DNA from 2 places in the Ectobacillus sp. JY-23 genome. Region 2 is predicted to be linked to the other one. Evidence: riboswitches for the same ligand, from Rfam matches in the RefSeq annotation. Region 2 holds a riboswitch; the other holds the start of a gene.

Region 1 (7,841 bases), 1.6 Mb from region 2:
CAAATCATTCCACCCTACGATTCAACAAGTAGTACATTAAATCGTTATTTTTCTACGGTGAGATATAGCGACGAAGCGGTTCGATATTTTTTTACACGATTACAAGAAGAGGGCTTGTATGAAGATACAATTTTCGTATTATATGGAGATCATTACGGAATTTCTGAAAATCATAACAAGGCTCTCGCACAATATTTAGGAAAAGGAGAGTTCACCCCTGCTGATGTTGTCTTATTACAAAAAGTGCCGTTAATTATACATATACCAGGGCAAAAGGCAAAAGTGATGTCACAAGTAGGAGGACAGATTGATGTGAAACCAACTCTGTTACATTTACTTGGGGTTGAACGTGAAAGGGATATTCATTTTGGGGAGGATTTCTTTTCCCCGCTCAAAGAGCAGTTTACGGTGTTTCGAGATGGTAGTTTTGTTACGGAACATTATATTTATACAAGAGGAGTTTGTTATAATCGGAACGGGGAGGTATTAGATGTAACACATTGTCTTCCCTACATAAAAAAAGCTAGGTTAGAATTGCGTTACTCTGATAAGTTAATATACGGCGATTTATTGCGTTTTCTTAACAATAGATAGAAGAAATATACAGAAAAAGAATAAGCCTATGGAAAAAAGCTCTGAGGCATCAGAGCTTTTAATGTGTAGGCGGATAGCCATTTTTGATGATTGTCATGATTGTGAACCAACCGAATACAACCAGTGTGGCGACAGAAAGTGACGCACCAAGCATATTCTTTTCTTTTAATGTTTTGTAGCTGGAATACAAAGATAAAAGTGTTACTAGTACGAAAATAACAACAAGACCGTATTTCATATAAATCCCCCTTTATTATCCCGCTCTTTCTAAGATTTGCAATATTTCTTCTTTTATTATTGTACAACTTACATTTTCAAATGTCGAGGGTTAAAGGAAAGCGAATACAACACTTATTTGTACATTGTGCAAAATGTTGTATCATGATAGAAGAAGGTAGAACAGTAAAAAAAGGAGGAAACGATACATATGAAATGGCGACAATTGCCGTTAGGTCCATTACAAACCAATGCATATATCTTACATAATGAACAGGGGCAATGTATTGTCTTTGATCCGGGTAGTGAAGGGAAACGTCTTATTACTTATTTACGAAAGCATCATTTACATCCATTAGCGATTTTACTTACTCATGCACACTTTGATCATATTGGTGCTGTGGATGAGGTGAGAAATGCTTTCTCTATCCCTGTGTATGTGCATGAAGCTGAGCAAGACTGGCTGGCGGATACAACTCTTAATGGTTCTAGCTACTTTGGACAGGGAAGTATTACAGCAAAGGCCGCAGATTGTGTAATTACGGAAGAAAGCACGCTTCAAATAGGTGATTTTACATTTGAGGTTCTTGAGACACCGGGCCACTCCCCTGGAAGTGTATCGTATTATTGCAAAGAAGCAGGTGTGGTATTTTCTGGTGATGTCCTATTTCAAATGAGTATAGGACGTACGGACTTGCGTGGCGGTAGCTTTCATGAATTGGTATTGAGTATTGAAGAGAAACTTTTTACCTTGCCTGATGATACCGTTGTAATGTGCGGACACGGCCCGGAAACAACCATTGGATTTGAAAAAGAACATAATCCATTTTTAAATGCGTAACATGATGCAAGCAATTATAGAGGAGATTAAAGCAAGTAAATTGCAGGCTATTTCGTACGCAGATTTTATGGAAAAAGCATTATATGACCCGACTTTTGGGTATTATATGAAACACAAACCGAAGATTGGAAAACAAGGTGATTTTTATACAAGTAGTAATATATCAATATTTGCAAAGCAATGGGCTAAATTTTTTGTTTCGTTAGTAGAAGCCAAAGTCACTTCCCCTGTTATTTGTGAAATAGGTGGGGGAACAGGGCAATTTGCATATGATGTGCTAATGGAATGGCAACGTGTTTCCCCGCAAACCTATAAGACTTTAACCTATATAATGGTGGAAGTTAGTCCGTATCATCGAACGTTACAACAAGAGAGGTTAGTAGACTTAGGCGTACGCTGGTGCACATCTATCCAAGAAGTAGATAGTTTTAACGGAATTGTGTTTGCAAATGAGCTGTTTGATGCATTTCCTGTTCATGTTGTAGAACAGCAAGATGAGTTGGTGGAAATATATATCGCTTTTAATGAACAACAGCAACTGATAGAGCGTGCTATTTTATTAGAGAATTTGGAGGTTATATCTTACTTGAAAAAACAGAATTTCAAGTTGGCGTATGGGCAAAGAATGGAAGTGCCTCTTGCGATGGAATCTTATATGGCTGAAATAGGCCGTGTCTTGCAGCAGGGACTATTTATCACTGTCGACTATGGCTATACCAATGAAGAATGGTGTGAGCCTGTTCATCGCCAAGGAAGCTTACGAGGGTATTATAAGCATCAATTGATTTCAAATCCATTGTTATATCCAGGGGATATGGATTTGACGACGCATATACATTGGGATGGGTTGCAGTCAGCTGCAGCAGAAAATCAAATGGAAACGCTGCTTCGTGTTAAACAAACAACATTTTTGCTTGCTACTGGTATCCTCGAACAGTTGATTGATCATGTTGATGTAGACCCGTTTTCTACAGCAAGTACTCATAATCGAGCGGTGCGGTCATTGCTAACAGGTGGCATAAGTGACACCTTTCAAATAGCGATTATGGGGAAACTGCTAGAAGGCTATCGTGAGCTGCTAGCTGTGACTAATGAAATGCGTCATTCACCTTTATGAGAAATTATATATGATTGTATGTAAAAAGTGCAGCATTTGCCGCACTTTTTACATATAAAACAAGAGTTCCGTTTAATTTTTGACATAAGAAAAGCAACATTTTATAAATGCTGCTTACCTTTCCCCTAATTAAAATAATATCTTTATAAGTTGTGTTACTTTTTCGTTATCAACACTATAAAAGATTTCTAAACCTTTTCGCTCACTCGTAACAATTTTGGAGCTTTTTAACTTGGCTAAGTGCTGTGAAATGGTAGACTGCGGCATGTCAAGGCTTGTATACATTGTTGATACATTACATGCCCCTTTTTCAATTAGTCCCTTCACAATACAAAGGCGAACCGGATGAGCCAGTACCTTCAACATCTCAGCATTTTCTTCAAATAAATTGGCTTCACTTTCGAATGTTTCAATCATTTGCTTTTTCACCTCCGTATATGCTCCTGGCATTAAGATATACACAAAAAATTGTAAGGTAAAGAGAATCTCCTTTGCAAATCTTTTGGCGAAACGTAAAGATAATGTAAAGAAAGAGATTACTGTGTAATTATATAAGCACCTACAGTTATAGACTCTTTTATCTTAACTCTATCAAGATTTAGGAATGATTTACAATGCTCCTGTTGACACACTTCTTCAAACCTAATCAAATACAGCTAATTTGTTAAAGAGAAGATATAAATGTACTTATATAAATCACATTGTAGCACAATTTTTGTTCTTTATATAGTACCATAATACAAGCAGTTGCGAAAATACTTCTTTAGCAACTGCTTGTATCTCTTGGTTATTATAGAAAATATGTTTTTTGTTAGAATAATTGAATGTGACTTTTTGTTCTCTCAAAAGTATTTTCAAAGTCACATATAAGATCATCAATATGTTCTAAGCCAACAGATAAACGAAGCAAATTCGATGAGATGCCTCGTTTTTCTCGTTCTTCCACAGACATAGCAGCATGTGACATCTTAGCTGGGTAAGATAATATAGATTCAACAGCACCTAAACTCACAGCAAAGACTGGTAATGTAATACATGATAAGAATGAGTTTAGAGATATTTCTTCGTGCAATTCAAAGGAAAGAACAGCACCGGGATGTGATGCTTGACGTTGGTGTACGTCATAGCCTGGATGATGAGTAAGCCCTGGATAATGTACATGCTTTATTTTCGGATGTTGATCGAGATAGGCAGCCATAGCTGATGCATTTTGTGCACTTCGCTCTAAGCGAACTTGTAATGTTTTCAGCCCGCGAAGTACGAGCCAGGCATCTTGTGGTGCGAGCACTGCACCGAAAGCATTTTGTAAAAAGCCGAGTTGTTTTGCTAAAGATGCATCCTTTACCACAGCTAAACCTGCAGTTACATCGCTATGCCCAGCAATAAATTTTGTTGCGCTGTGTAAGACCACATCAGCTCCTAGAGACAAAGGACGCTGATACAAAGGTGTCATAAAGGTATTATCTACAAAAGTCAAAGCGCCGTGCTTTTTAGCGATTTGACATACAGCAGCTAAGTCGGTGACTTTTAAAAGTGGGTTGGAAGGAGTTTCTACATATAGTACCTTTGTATTTGGTCTAATTGCGTTTTTTACAGCTTGTAAATTACTCATATCAACAAAGGTGTGCTCTACGCCGTAACGTGCCAGTACTTCTGTTACAACTCGAAAGGTTCCGCCGTATACATCTTCAGAAATAAGAACATGATCTCCTTGTGATAGGAGCAAAAAGGCAGTTGAGATAGCAGCCATGCCTGATGAGAATGCAAATCCTTTCACACCGTCTTCAAGATCGGCAATCACCTCTTCTAGAGCCTCACGAGTAGGGTTTCCGGAACGACTATAATCGTATTTGCCAAATGTATCGGGATTTGTTTGATGAAAAGTGGACGTTTGGTAAATAGGTACACTGACAGCACCTGTTTGTGAATCAAATTTATGCTTATTATGCAATAAGCGTGTATCAAAGGAAAAGTGGTTCATATTTGAACCTCCTCGCGTACAAGATAAAGTGCGTGCTTTACATCTTGTATCAAATCTTCAACATGCTCAATACCCACGGAAAAGCGAAGTAGCCGATTGCATACACCACGTTGTAGCCGCACCTGAGTAGGAATATCTGCATGTGTTTGAGTAGCCGGATATGTAATAAAACTTTCCGTACCACCTAGACTTTCTGCAAATGTGATGAGAGAAAGGGATTGCAAAAATGGATCAATCCATTCTTCGTGTTGTAAGCGAAATGAAATCATTCCCCCTTTGCCAGGGTACAGGACATCTGTTACTGATGCGGAAGACTGCAAGAAAGAAACCAAGGCTTTTGCGTTCTCTTCATGCTGCTTCATGCGCAGTGCTAGAGTTTTCATGCCTCTCATTAAAAGCCAAGAGTCAAAGGGACTTAAAACAGCACCGGAAGCGTTATGAAAATGACCGAGTGCCGTGCAAAGCGCTGCTCCTTTCGCTACAACAAGACCAGCCAATACATCATTATGTCCTCCTAAATATTTTGTGGCACTATGAATGACAATGTCGGCACCAAGCAAGATAGGCTGCTGTAGCACCGGTGTGTAAAAGGTATTATCAACTATGAGCAGTAAATTATATCTTTTTGCAATGTCAGCTACGCCGGGAAGGTCTGTGACTTCCATGAGTGGGTTGGTAGGTGTCTCAATGAAAATAGCCTTTGTGTTTGATGTAATGGCTTCTTCGATATGATGTAGATCATGAGTTGATACATATCTACATCGAATGTTCCATCTGTTTTCTAAATCATTAAATAAGCGGAAAGTACCGCCGTATAAGTCTTCTGATACAATCAATTCATCTCCAGATTTAAATAAAGAAAGTACAAGAAGAATTGCAGCCATACCTGAGCTACAGGCAAACCCTTTATCTCCGTGTTCCAGCTCTGCAATGGCCTGCTCGAGAATCTCGCGCGTTGGATTGCCTGTACGCGTATAGTCATATCCGGTTGATCTGCCAATCCCCTCATGTCTGTAAGCTGTAGATAAGTAAATAGGAGCGCTCACAGTTCCTGTAGTGTGTTCACTTCTGTTTCCAATTTGAGCCAACTTTGTTTCCTGTCTCATATTTTCTCCCCCTTTAATATAAGGCCGTTGTTACTTTCCATTACAGTGTTTTGCGTTCCGCAAGAGCCTCCCCCTGCGCTCCAATCAACAAGTTCCTATCCTCAACACTAGGCTTTAAAACTGCCTAACATAAAAAAGCCTTCTAAGAAGAAGGCTTTATAATGCAGAATACGCTTCTTCTTATCTGTCAAATTCCTTTGAATTTGCTGGAGTTAGCACCTTTTTAACAGAATTGTTAATGGTTGCTGAGGTATCTAAGGGCCAGTCCCTCCACCTCTCTGGATAAGAAACACATATGAAGTTCGAAGTCTTTTTTATACTGTATACTTAGTACCTAGAAAAAAGCAATATTTTTTTGTTAATTTAAAAAATTAAAAATAATTATGTTTATTTTTATTGACTTCTAAAAAGCGAGTATGCTAAATTATCATGAAAAGCGCATAAGTTGTATCAAACTCTTATCGAGAGCGGCGGAGGGAAAGGCCCTGTGAAGCCCGGCAACCTTCAAACGACTTGTTTGAAACGGTGCTACAACCTGCAAAACAACAAGTTTTGCGTGATAAGGGGCGGATGTTTCCGAATCCTCTCCTTTCATAAAGGAGAGGATTTTTTGTGAAATTATTCGCCCTACAAAAAGGGGTGCGATGAATGTTACGAAAAAGAATTGAGGAAGGTATCTTACTAGGTGATGGAGCAATCGGAACATTGCTCCATTCTCATGGATTGCAGAGTTGTTTGGAAGAACTCAATCTAGAACAACCAGAGCGCATCATTGATATACATCGTCAATATAGAGAGGCAGGAGCAGAGGTTATCCAAACACATACATATGGTGCTAATGAAGGGAAATTGCGCGCATATGGCTTGGAGGAGCAGGTTGTTGCTATTAATAGAGCCGCGGTTAGAAACGCTAGAGTCGGAGCAGAGGGTGCTTATATCCTTGGGACGATTGGTGGCGTGAAGCATACGGGAGCCATGATAACAACAGAAGCAGAACGTGAGTTTATGTTGCTTGAGCAAGCGTATGCTTTGCTTGAGGAAGGTGTGGATGGCCTGATCCTGGAAACCTTCTATGATGAAAAGGAATTAATACGAGCTTTACGTATTTTGCGATCAAGAACAGATATCCCCATTATTACACAGGTAGCTTTACATGAGGCTGGCTTGACACAAACTGGAAGATATATTGAAGATGTCTTTGCTGAATTGTTTCAATCTGGTGCTGATGTTGCCGGTCTCAATTGCCGGTTGGGACCGCTTCATATGATTGAATCTTTGACCTATGTGCCCCTTCCACAGAAGGGACATCTTTCTGCCTATCCGAATGCAGGTCTCCCCAAATATGTAGATGGTACATATGTGTATGAGGGAACACCTGAATACTTTAAAGATATGGTGAATCAATTTGCCAATCAAGGTGTCAAACTGATTGGTGGCTGCTGCGGGACCACACCTGCACACATTCGGGCGATGAAAGAAGCATTACAGCAAGCGCCGGTCTTAAGGAAAGAGGTAGAGAGAAGAAATATCATTACCATAGCAGAGGCTCGCTCTCGTCAAACAGGTAATAGTTTAGCAGAAAAGGCAAAGGAGGAGAGAACGATTATTGTCGAGCTAGACCCTCCTAAAACTTTGGATACGAGTCGCTTTTTTGAAGGAGCAAAGGCACTCAAACGAGCAGGAGCCGATGCAATTACTCTGGCTGATAATTCATTAGCCAGTCCACGTATTTCTAATATGGCACTTGGCGCGATGCTAATGAGGCAGAACATACCTGTGTTAACACACTTAACATGTCGCGATCACAATTTAATTGGCTTACAATCCCATTTACTAGGTCTTGCTTCCCTGGGTATGAATGAGGTGCTTGCTTTGACGGGAGATCCAGCTCGTGTCGGCGATTTTCCAGGCGCCACGTCTGTTTATGATGTTTCCTCATTCGAGCTTATTTCTATGATGAAACAAATGAATCAAGGAAAATCACCT
Region 2 (7,841 bases):
CGGCACAGACGATTATCTTGTAAAGCCGTTCGATCCACTTGAGATGATAGCTCGTGTGAAGGCACTGTTAAAGCGCTACCGAATTGCCGCGAGTCATGTGTTGCATATTGGCAACACGAAATTGGATCGCAAGCGATTGGAAATGGTTATCAGAAACGAGTCTACGACTTTGCCGTTAAAGGAGTTCGAGTTGCTGTTTGTGCTGGGAAGTGAAGAAGGAAAAATCTTCACGCGCGAACAATTGATTGAACGCATTTGGGGCTATGATTATGAAGGGGATGAACGGACTGTAGATGTCCATATTAAGCGCCTGCGCGAGCGTTGCGCTGAGAGAGATACTGGTTTTGTGATTACGACAATTCGCGGCCTTGGCTATAAAGTGGAGGTTACGACATAGTGCGCACGATTTACGGCAAAATTGTCGGTTCTTTTTTTCTTGCAATTGTATTAAGTATGCTTGTCGCATTTCTTTTGGCCACTGCTGTCAATGAGCGGGATATTAGGGAACGCTTTGCAAATGACATGATGCGAGCTGCGCAAGAGTTTGCACATTTGTATGGCAAAAGCAACATAGACGATGCCGCTTCGTTTTTATCTCACACAGGTATAGCAAGGTACACTTTTGTAGTCTATGACAGGAATATGGGGCAACAAGCGGCAGGCGGACCACCCGTACCAATTGCACAAGCAGATGTCTGGCGTGTACTAGGCGGCGCTGTATATTCTTCAGATTTTGACAAAAGGATGAAGCCCCCCGCATCCTTCACAGTGGGTATTCCGTTTCAAGAAAACGGAGAAACGTACGCTTTGTTCGTTCATGCTAGCCCTGCGCCGCCTATAAGGGAGGCGCAACGAATTCAGCTAATTCAGCTTGCGGTTATATTAGTCATCGGAACGCTGCTGTTTGCGTATGTTTCACATATCTTAGTTCGTCCGATTCGCCGGCTGATTGCAGCAACGGAACAGGTAGGAAAAGGGAAATATGATATCAATGTACCTGTCCATTCACGCGATGAAATCGGAACGCTAACGCGGCAATTTAACCAAATGACGCATGAGCTTAATAAAATTGAAGAGATGCGGCAGGAATTTGTCGCCGCTGTTTCACACGAAATACAATCGCCCCTTACATCCATTCAGGGCTTTGCGAAGGCGCTGAAAAACGAGGAGACGGAAACCTGGCGTCTTGCATATGTAAACATTATTGAACAAGAAAGCGCCCGTCTGTCACAGCTTGGGAGAAGCTTAATGAAATTGGCTTCATTGGATGCGGAACAGCACCCGTTTCATCCGAAGCGCTATCGCGTTGATGAGCAAATTCGCCGGGTATTGTCCGCCTTGGCGCCGCAATGGGAGGAGAAAGAGCTGCAGCTGGACATTGGTTTGCCAAAAACATTTCTTACAGGCGATGAAGATTTGCTAGAACAAGTGTGGACTAATTTGCTTACGAACGCTATTCGCTATACGCTGAGACAGGGCATCATTCATATCAGGCTTGTCGCGTGCGATTCGAATATCATCTGCACCATTAAAGATTACGGACCTGGCATTGCAAAAGAGGAACAAACTCATATTTTTGAACGCTTTTATAAGGTCGATAAATCAAGATCTGCTGGTGGCAATGGTTTAGGTCTTGCCATTGTGAAGAAAATCGTATTATTACATCACGGAGATGTTAAAGTAGAAAGTGAGCTAGGGAGCGGTAGCTCGTTTCATGTTGTGCTACCGAGCGGGGAGTGACCAAATTCTTTTTCAAAGTGACCAGAATATCTGGCAAACTCGCCGGATATTTTACGAAAGTAACCAAATTACCAGTGAAATTCACCAGATACTAAATAACCGGTCCTCCAAGAGAACCGGTTATTCCTTTAGCTTCGTATATACGACCAGCCGTTTTTCATGATTCTCCGTTCGCCGGTCATATCGGCCGTCGCAGGTGATGATGTTTAAATACTTTCCGTCCGCCGCGCCGAAAATCTCTTCGACGGGGGCTTGATCAAAGGGGTAAATCTCTTTTTGGAAGACGATGAACGTGAGCCTTTTACCGTCTTCGTCGTATACCATAATTTCATCACCGAGCTGTATCCGTTTCAAGTAGAAGAAAATACCCGGTCCAATGTAGTTATCCACATGTCCGGCCAGCACGGCAGTACCAAGCTCGCCAGGTGCGGGGCCAAGCGCGTACCATCCGACCTTTTTCACGTCCCTTGGTACCTCCATGGCGCCGTCTGTTGTGAGCTGCACCGGTATGACTTGCGCCTGTAGGGAAAGGCGCGGAATGCTGATTCTTGTAGGTGCCGCATGTGCGACCGACGGTACCAGCAAGAAGAGGATAAGACTACTTAGAAGTTTTTTTCGTTTTGCGAAATAGGAAAAATACCGCACCTGCAGCCGCTATCGCAGCAACATTTTTCATGGTTTCCATACCGCCAAGACCTGTTTTTGGCATATTTGGCGCCGCTGTATTTGTCAATACGATGACATCAAGCGCTGGTGTGCCGTTTAATAGACCAACCGCAAGAACTGTGTACAATGTATTTGCTTTTAGCGTTGTAGATGGCAAACTTAATACCGCATTGTTTGTGCCTGCTGCACGTACTTCTAAATCAAGTGTTGCCGGATCTACCTCTTTAAAATCTGTTACTGCTTTAAAAGAAGCGTTCGGGAATAAGACTGCGCCGCCTTTCACTGCTACATCAACAGCCGGAGCATCAGGAGACAGATGACCTACACGTACCTTTGCTTTGCCTGGTGAAGTCATTGTTTCGTCATTGATAACCAAAAGCTCTAGGTTAGCTACCTTGTTAATCGCCGCTACTGTGTAAGATTTGCCTGCTTCCACAGATAGATTTTGTGAAATAACAGGTTTTCCTTGTGCCACTGTGCCTGCTGCATAAATTTCAACTTTATGTGAGCCAGGAGCCAATTTCAAATAATCTGTCGCATCTTTAAATTTTGCGCCTTGTACCGCTGTTTTACCATCTACGACTACATCAACAGCTGGTGCGTCCGGAGAAGCGTGCACAATACGTACCATCGCCTGAGAGCCGCCTGCGAGTGCTTGACCTGTGAACAAGGCAAGCATCATCACAGAAACGAGTAAAGACCATATTTTTTTCATGTGTATTCCTCCTATGTATATGTTTGGCATTACAATATGAGTGTGTGCATTCACACAATATGGAAACCAGGTAAATTGTTCCAAAAAAATAGTTTGACAAGCATAAGAAGAGCTGTTAAGATAATCATTAAATTCTGAATAATAAAACTCTTATAAAGAGCGGCGGAGGGACTGGCCCGATGAAGCCCGGCAACCATTCAAAAGAAAAGGTGCCAAATCCAGCAAAGCATCATGCTTTGAAAGATAAGAGAGGATCACGGAACTCCGCCTCTCCTTTGAGAGGCTTTTTTAATTTCATAATCAAATGCATCAGGTGACGCACATATCGTGCGGCTTAAAAGGGAAGACCGGTGACAATCCGGCGCGGTCCCGCCACTGTGATGGGGAGCGACTTATTAGAACCACTGTGAAAAACGGGAAGGAATAAGAAGCAATGAACCTAAGCCAGGAGACCTGCCTGTTGTATGCGCTTGTGCTCTACGGATGAATAGAGAGGAGTGATGCATACGTGTTGGGAAAACCAGGTCTCAACTCTAGTTAGTGATGCGTATGAATCTCCCTTTTCGCCGAAAAGGGAGATTTTTTGTTGAGAACACAATCAAAAGGAGTGGGGAAATATGAAAAGTTCAAACTTAGGTTATCCACGTATTGGAGAGAAGCGGGAGTGGAAGCATGCGCTCGAACGTTTTTGGGCTGGTGATCTGGAAGAAACAGCATTTTTACAGGAGATGAAGGAGCTGCGTCTTCATCATTTACGTAAACAACAGGAGATTGGCATCGACCTTATCCCGGTCGGCGATTTCAGCTTCTACGATCATGTACTGGACGCGGCGTTCATGTTCGGTATTGTGCCGAAGCGCTTTGCGCAGCAAGAGATGTCACTACGTACTTATTTTGATATCGCACGTGGTAATGACACGGCGGTGGCGGCGGAAATGACGAAATGGTTCAACACAAACTATCACTATATCGTACCGGAATGGGATGATGTAGCACCAAAGCTAATTGAAAACCGGCCGCTTCGTTTATATGAGGAAGCAAAAGAAATTGGCATTCACGGCAAGCCGGTGCTACTGGGCCCAGTTACGCTAGTGAAGCTATCAAAGGGGTATGAAAGCTTCAAACGCGCGGTGGAAGCGCTAGTTCCGCTATATGAACAGGTACTTTCCGAGCTCCAGGAAGCGGTGTGGATTCAAATCGACGAACCGATTTTGGCAACCGATCTTTCTGATGAAGAGTTTGAGGTGTTGCACGCTGCATATACGAAACTGCGAAAGGCAACAAATAGCCGCTTGATTCTGCAAACATATTTTGACAGCATAACACGCTACAAAGAGGTGGTAAAGCTGCCGGTCGATGCTATTGGTCTTGATTTTGTACATGACCGCGGTGAAAATTTGCTGTCGCTACAGCAGTATGGATTTCCGCAGGAGAAATACTTGGCGGCGGGTGTAATCGATGGGCGCAATGTGTGGCGCGCGGATCTAAAAAGTAAGCAGCATGTACTTGAACAATTGACAAAAATTGTACCAAACGACCGTCTGCTTGTACAGCCGTCAGCTAGTTTGCTGCACGTACCAGTTACCGTAAAAGAAGAATCTCTTGAGGATACCTTACAAAACGCACTGGCATTTGCCGATGAAAAGCTGGCTGAGGTTGTTTTGTTAGCAACAGGTGCAGATTCAGCGGCAATAGAAGTAAGCAGTATAGCTCTTCAGGCGCTCGCTGCTTCACCTGCACGTAATCATGAAGCGGTACGTAAAGCTATGCAGAACTTGCCTGCCGAAGTGGAACGAAATTCTCCATTCACCGAGCGCCGCGAGCTGCAGCAAGCTCGCTTCGGATTGCCGCTTCTGCCAACCACGACCATCGGTAGCTTTCCACAAACTGCCGAGGTGCGCCAAAAGCGCCGGGCATGGCGGCGGGGCGAACTGCCGGATGCTACCTATCAAGCGTACATTCGTGCCGAAATTAAAAAATGGATCGAAATGCAAGAGGAAATAGGACTGGACGTGCTTGTGCACGGCGAATTTGAGCGCACGGACATGGTCGAGTATTTTGGTGAAAAGCTAGCCGGCTTTCAATTTACCCAAAACGGTTGGGTGCAGTCGTACGGCTCGCGCTGCGTAAAGCCACCGCTCATTTACGGCGATGTGGCCTTTGTAGCGCCAATGACAGTGAAGGAAACACTATACGCACAGTCGCTTGTTAACAAACCGGTCAAGGGTATGCTAACAGGGCCGATTACCATTTTAAACTGGTCGTTTGTCCGCGATGATATGCCGCGCCGCGATGTTGCCAATCAAATTGCCTTGGCCTTGCGAGAAGAGGTAGAAGCACTCGAAGATCATGGCATCCGTATGATTCAGGTTGATGAGCCTGCACTCAGAGAAGGATTACCGTTAAAACGAAAGCACTGGGACAGCTATCTTGCCGATGCGGTATATGCATTTAAGCTGGCAACAACAGTTGTTCGCGACACAACGCAAATTCATACACATATGTGTTATTCCAATTTCGAAGACATTATAGAAGCAATTGCTGCGCTCGACGCCGATGTGATCTCAATTGAAACGTCAAGAAGCCACGGTGAACTCATCGGCGCATTTGAAACACACACGTATGAGAAGGGAATTGGCCTGGGTGTATACGACATCCACAGCCCGCGTGTACCAAAGCTTTCTGAAATCGAACGTAACATCGCCCGCGCGCTGCAGGTATTGCATCCCAAGCAAATTTGGATTAATCCGGATTGCGGGTTAAAAACAAGAGGCATTGATGAAACGGTAGCAGGGCTGTGCATCATGGTACAGGCCGCCAAGCGAGCGAGACGACAGCTCGAAGCGGTGATACAATAGAAGCAACTCGTTTTGGAAAGAAGGTCTCTGTTTTGTATGTAATCATCGCTTATTTGCTTTTGCTACTTAGTTTTTCCCAGACATTGTACTTTTGGCCGGTGTTCACAGTCAGTATGCTGACGCTCATTATCACGGCCTGTAGCAAACAAAGATTTCTATACGTGCGCATGAAGATGCGCACGTTTTGGCTTGCTGTTTTATCAGGTGTGCTACTTTACAGTGTATTTGCACTTGGTAAATGGCTTATCATGATACTAGATCTGCCGCTTCTTGCTAGCTTAACGGAGTTGTACGCGGCAGTCTCACCGGCTACGTGGTGGCATTATCTCGTTTTGTTTTTGGTTATCATCCCAGGAGAAGAACTATTCTGGCGGGGCTTCATCGGCGCGCGGCTGGGTATGGTGCCGAGCATCCTGCTTTATGCGGGCGCACATGTGGCAAGCGGCAGCATACTTCTTGTCATCGCCGCGCTCATTGGGGGCTTTGTTTGGGGAGAATTATACCGCCGCACAGGCAGCTTACAGGCTGCGGTGCTCTCACATCTAGTATTTGACCTGTTTTTACTGGTACTCTTGCCGTTGCTTTAGATAATTTGACGGGTTTATGAGAGTATCTGGCAACTTTTCAAGAAAATCTGGCGACTTTTCACAATGATTTGGCAACTACACAAAAAAGCCGCACAATGCGGCTTTTCCTACGATTCATTTTGCCCTTCAACCCGAATTAAGTACAGCGCCAAGGTGATATAAAGGGCAAACAATAATACAAGAAAGACGGGCACAGAAAATATATCTTGAATCAACATCGGATCACCCCTCTATTTTAGGCTGTCCAGCGGTACCGGAAATATGAATAGAAACAGCGCTACAGCTGGAATTGCTAACAAAATGGCAATCGCTGGGTTGCGATAGTGTATGATTACGAAAGTGAATAAGACGATATTGAGCCAAATATTATGCAGGCTGTTCCAGCCATTGTCGTAAACGAACATACCTTTGTGCGCAAACAGTGCTTGAATCGCGCTGTAAAAGGTCACCCATACAGTAAAAAATACAAATTGGCTTTTTCGCTCCTTCGGAAATTTCTGCAGAAAGATAAATAGCGTCATCGGACAGATAAAAAATGTAAATGCAAAGTTAATGATTGTATGATTTAACCATGCGGCTGTAATACCGCGAAATGCCCATAAAGTGTGGTTATAGTACAGCAAATTGTACGACAGCGTAGCGACCGCGAAAAACAGGACGGTCGGATACTGCTTGCGCCACTGTGACCAATCAATAAACTTACGCGCAAACAAAATCCAAACAATAATGACCAGCAGTAAATACATTGTAATTCTTCCTTTCCCTACTCTAATTATATCAGTATTGCCGCAATTTTTATTTTTTTAACATTTGCCCTCATCAAAAGGTTGAAAGCTGCCACTTACGAAAGCAAGAGAAAAAGAGTAGGGTAGAGAAAAGGGGGAATGCACATGGCGCTTGAGATGAGAAAAACCTGCGAACGATGCCAAGAGCAGATCAGCAAGGACGCGTATATTTGCGTGTATGAATGCACGTTTTGCCAGCCGTGTACCATTAAAATGGAACATATCTGCCCAAATTGCGGCGGCGAACTGGTGAGAAGACCGCGCAAGCCAATCAGTTGATTTCTGCACGGATGCGAGATAAGCTTAGGGTAAAATCTATGTATAGAGGTATATTCTATGTGGTTCTTGCTTGCAATACTTGTACTTACCATACTTGTGGTACGATTTTACCCGCCGCTTGGACGGAAAACTCGCGGCGACCATACCCGTTCTAGAAACTTTAAGGACGGCATGTTTCAAAATCAAATAGAGACAACAATGCAGATGGACA

Evidence for each region. Region 2 has a riboswitch for S-adenosylmethionine ahead of metE (5-methyltetrahydropteroyltriglutamate--homocysteine S-methyltransferase). Riboswitches for the same ligand answer to the same signal wherever they lie in the genome.
Region 1: another riboswitch for S-adenosylmethionine. It lies ahead of MUG87_RS07850 (methionine biosynthesis PLP-dependent protein); the one in region 2 lies ahead of metE (5-methyltetrahydropteroyltriglutamate--homocysteine S-methyltransferase).

Annotation. Positions count from the first base shown of each region.
Region 1 covers NZ_CP095462.1:1,501,381-1,509,221, reverse strand. Annotated here, with positions in the region: gene MUG87_RS07880 (LTA synthase family protein) at 1-594, shown strand, start outside; gene MUG87_RS07875 (DUF2759 domain-containing protein) at 653-832, opposite strand; gene MUG87_RS07870 (MBL fold metallo-hydrolase) at 1,022-1,651, shown strand; gene MUG87_RS07865 (class I SAM-dependent methyltransferase) at 1,656-2,768, shown strand; gene MUG87_RS07860 (ArsR/SmtB family transcription factor) at 2,898-3,185, opposite strand; gene metC (cystathionine beta-lyase) at 3,580-4,749, opposite strand; gene MUG87_RS07850 (methionine biosynthesis PLP-dependent protein) at 4,746-5,855, opposite strand; SAM riboswitch class I at 6,033-6,144, opposite strand; SAM riboswitch class I at 6,311-6,421, shown strand; gene MUG87_RS07845 (bifunctional homocysteine S-methyltransferase/methylenetetrahydrofolate reductase) at 6,504-7,841, shown strand, end outside.
Region 2 covers NZ_CP095462.1:3,764,480-3,772,320, forward strand. Annotated here, with positions in the region: gene MUG87_RS19040 (response regulator transcription factor) at 1-397, shown strand, start outside; gene MUG87_RS19045 (sensor histidine kinase) at 397-1,740, shown strand; gene MUG87_RS19050 (class F sortase) at 1,861-2,385, opposite strand; gene MUG87_RS19055 (DUF4397 domain-containing protein) at 2,339-3,121, opposite strand; SAM riboswitch class I at 3,269-3,371, shown strand; cobalamin riboswitch at 3,416-3,597, shown strand; gene metE (5-methyltetrahydropteroyltriglutamate--homocysteine S-methyltransferase) at 3,739-5,979, shown strand; gene MUG87_RS19065 (CPBP family intramembrane glutamic endopeptidase) at 5,919-6,566, shown strand; gene MUG87_RS19070 (CBO0543 family protein) at 6,797-7,312, opposite strand; gene MUG87_RS19075 (DUF1272 domain-containing protein) at 7,457-7,630, shown strand; gene MUG87_RS19080 (MBL fold metallo-hydrolase) at 7,688-7,841, shown strand, end outside.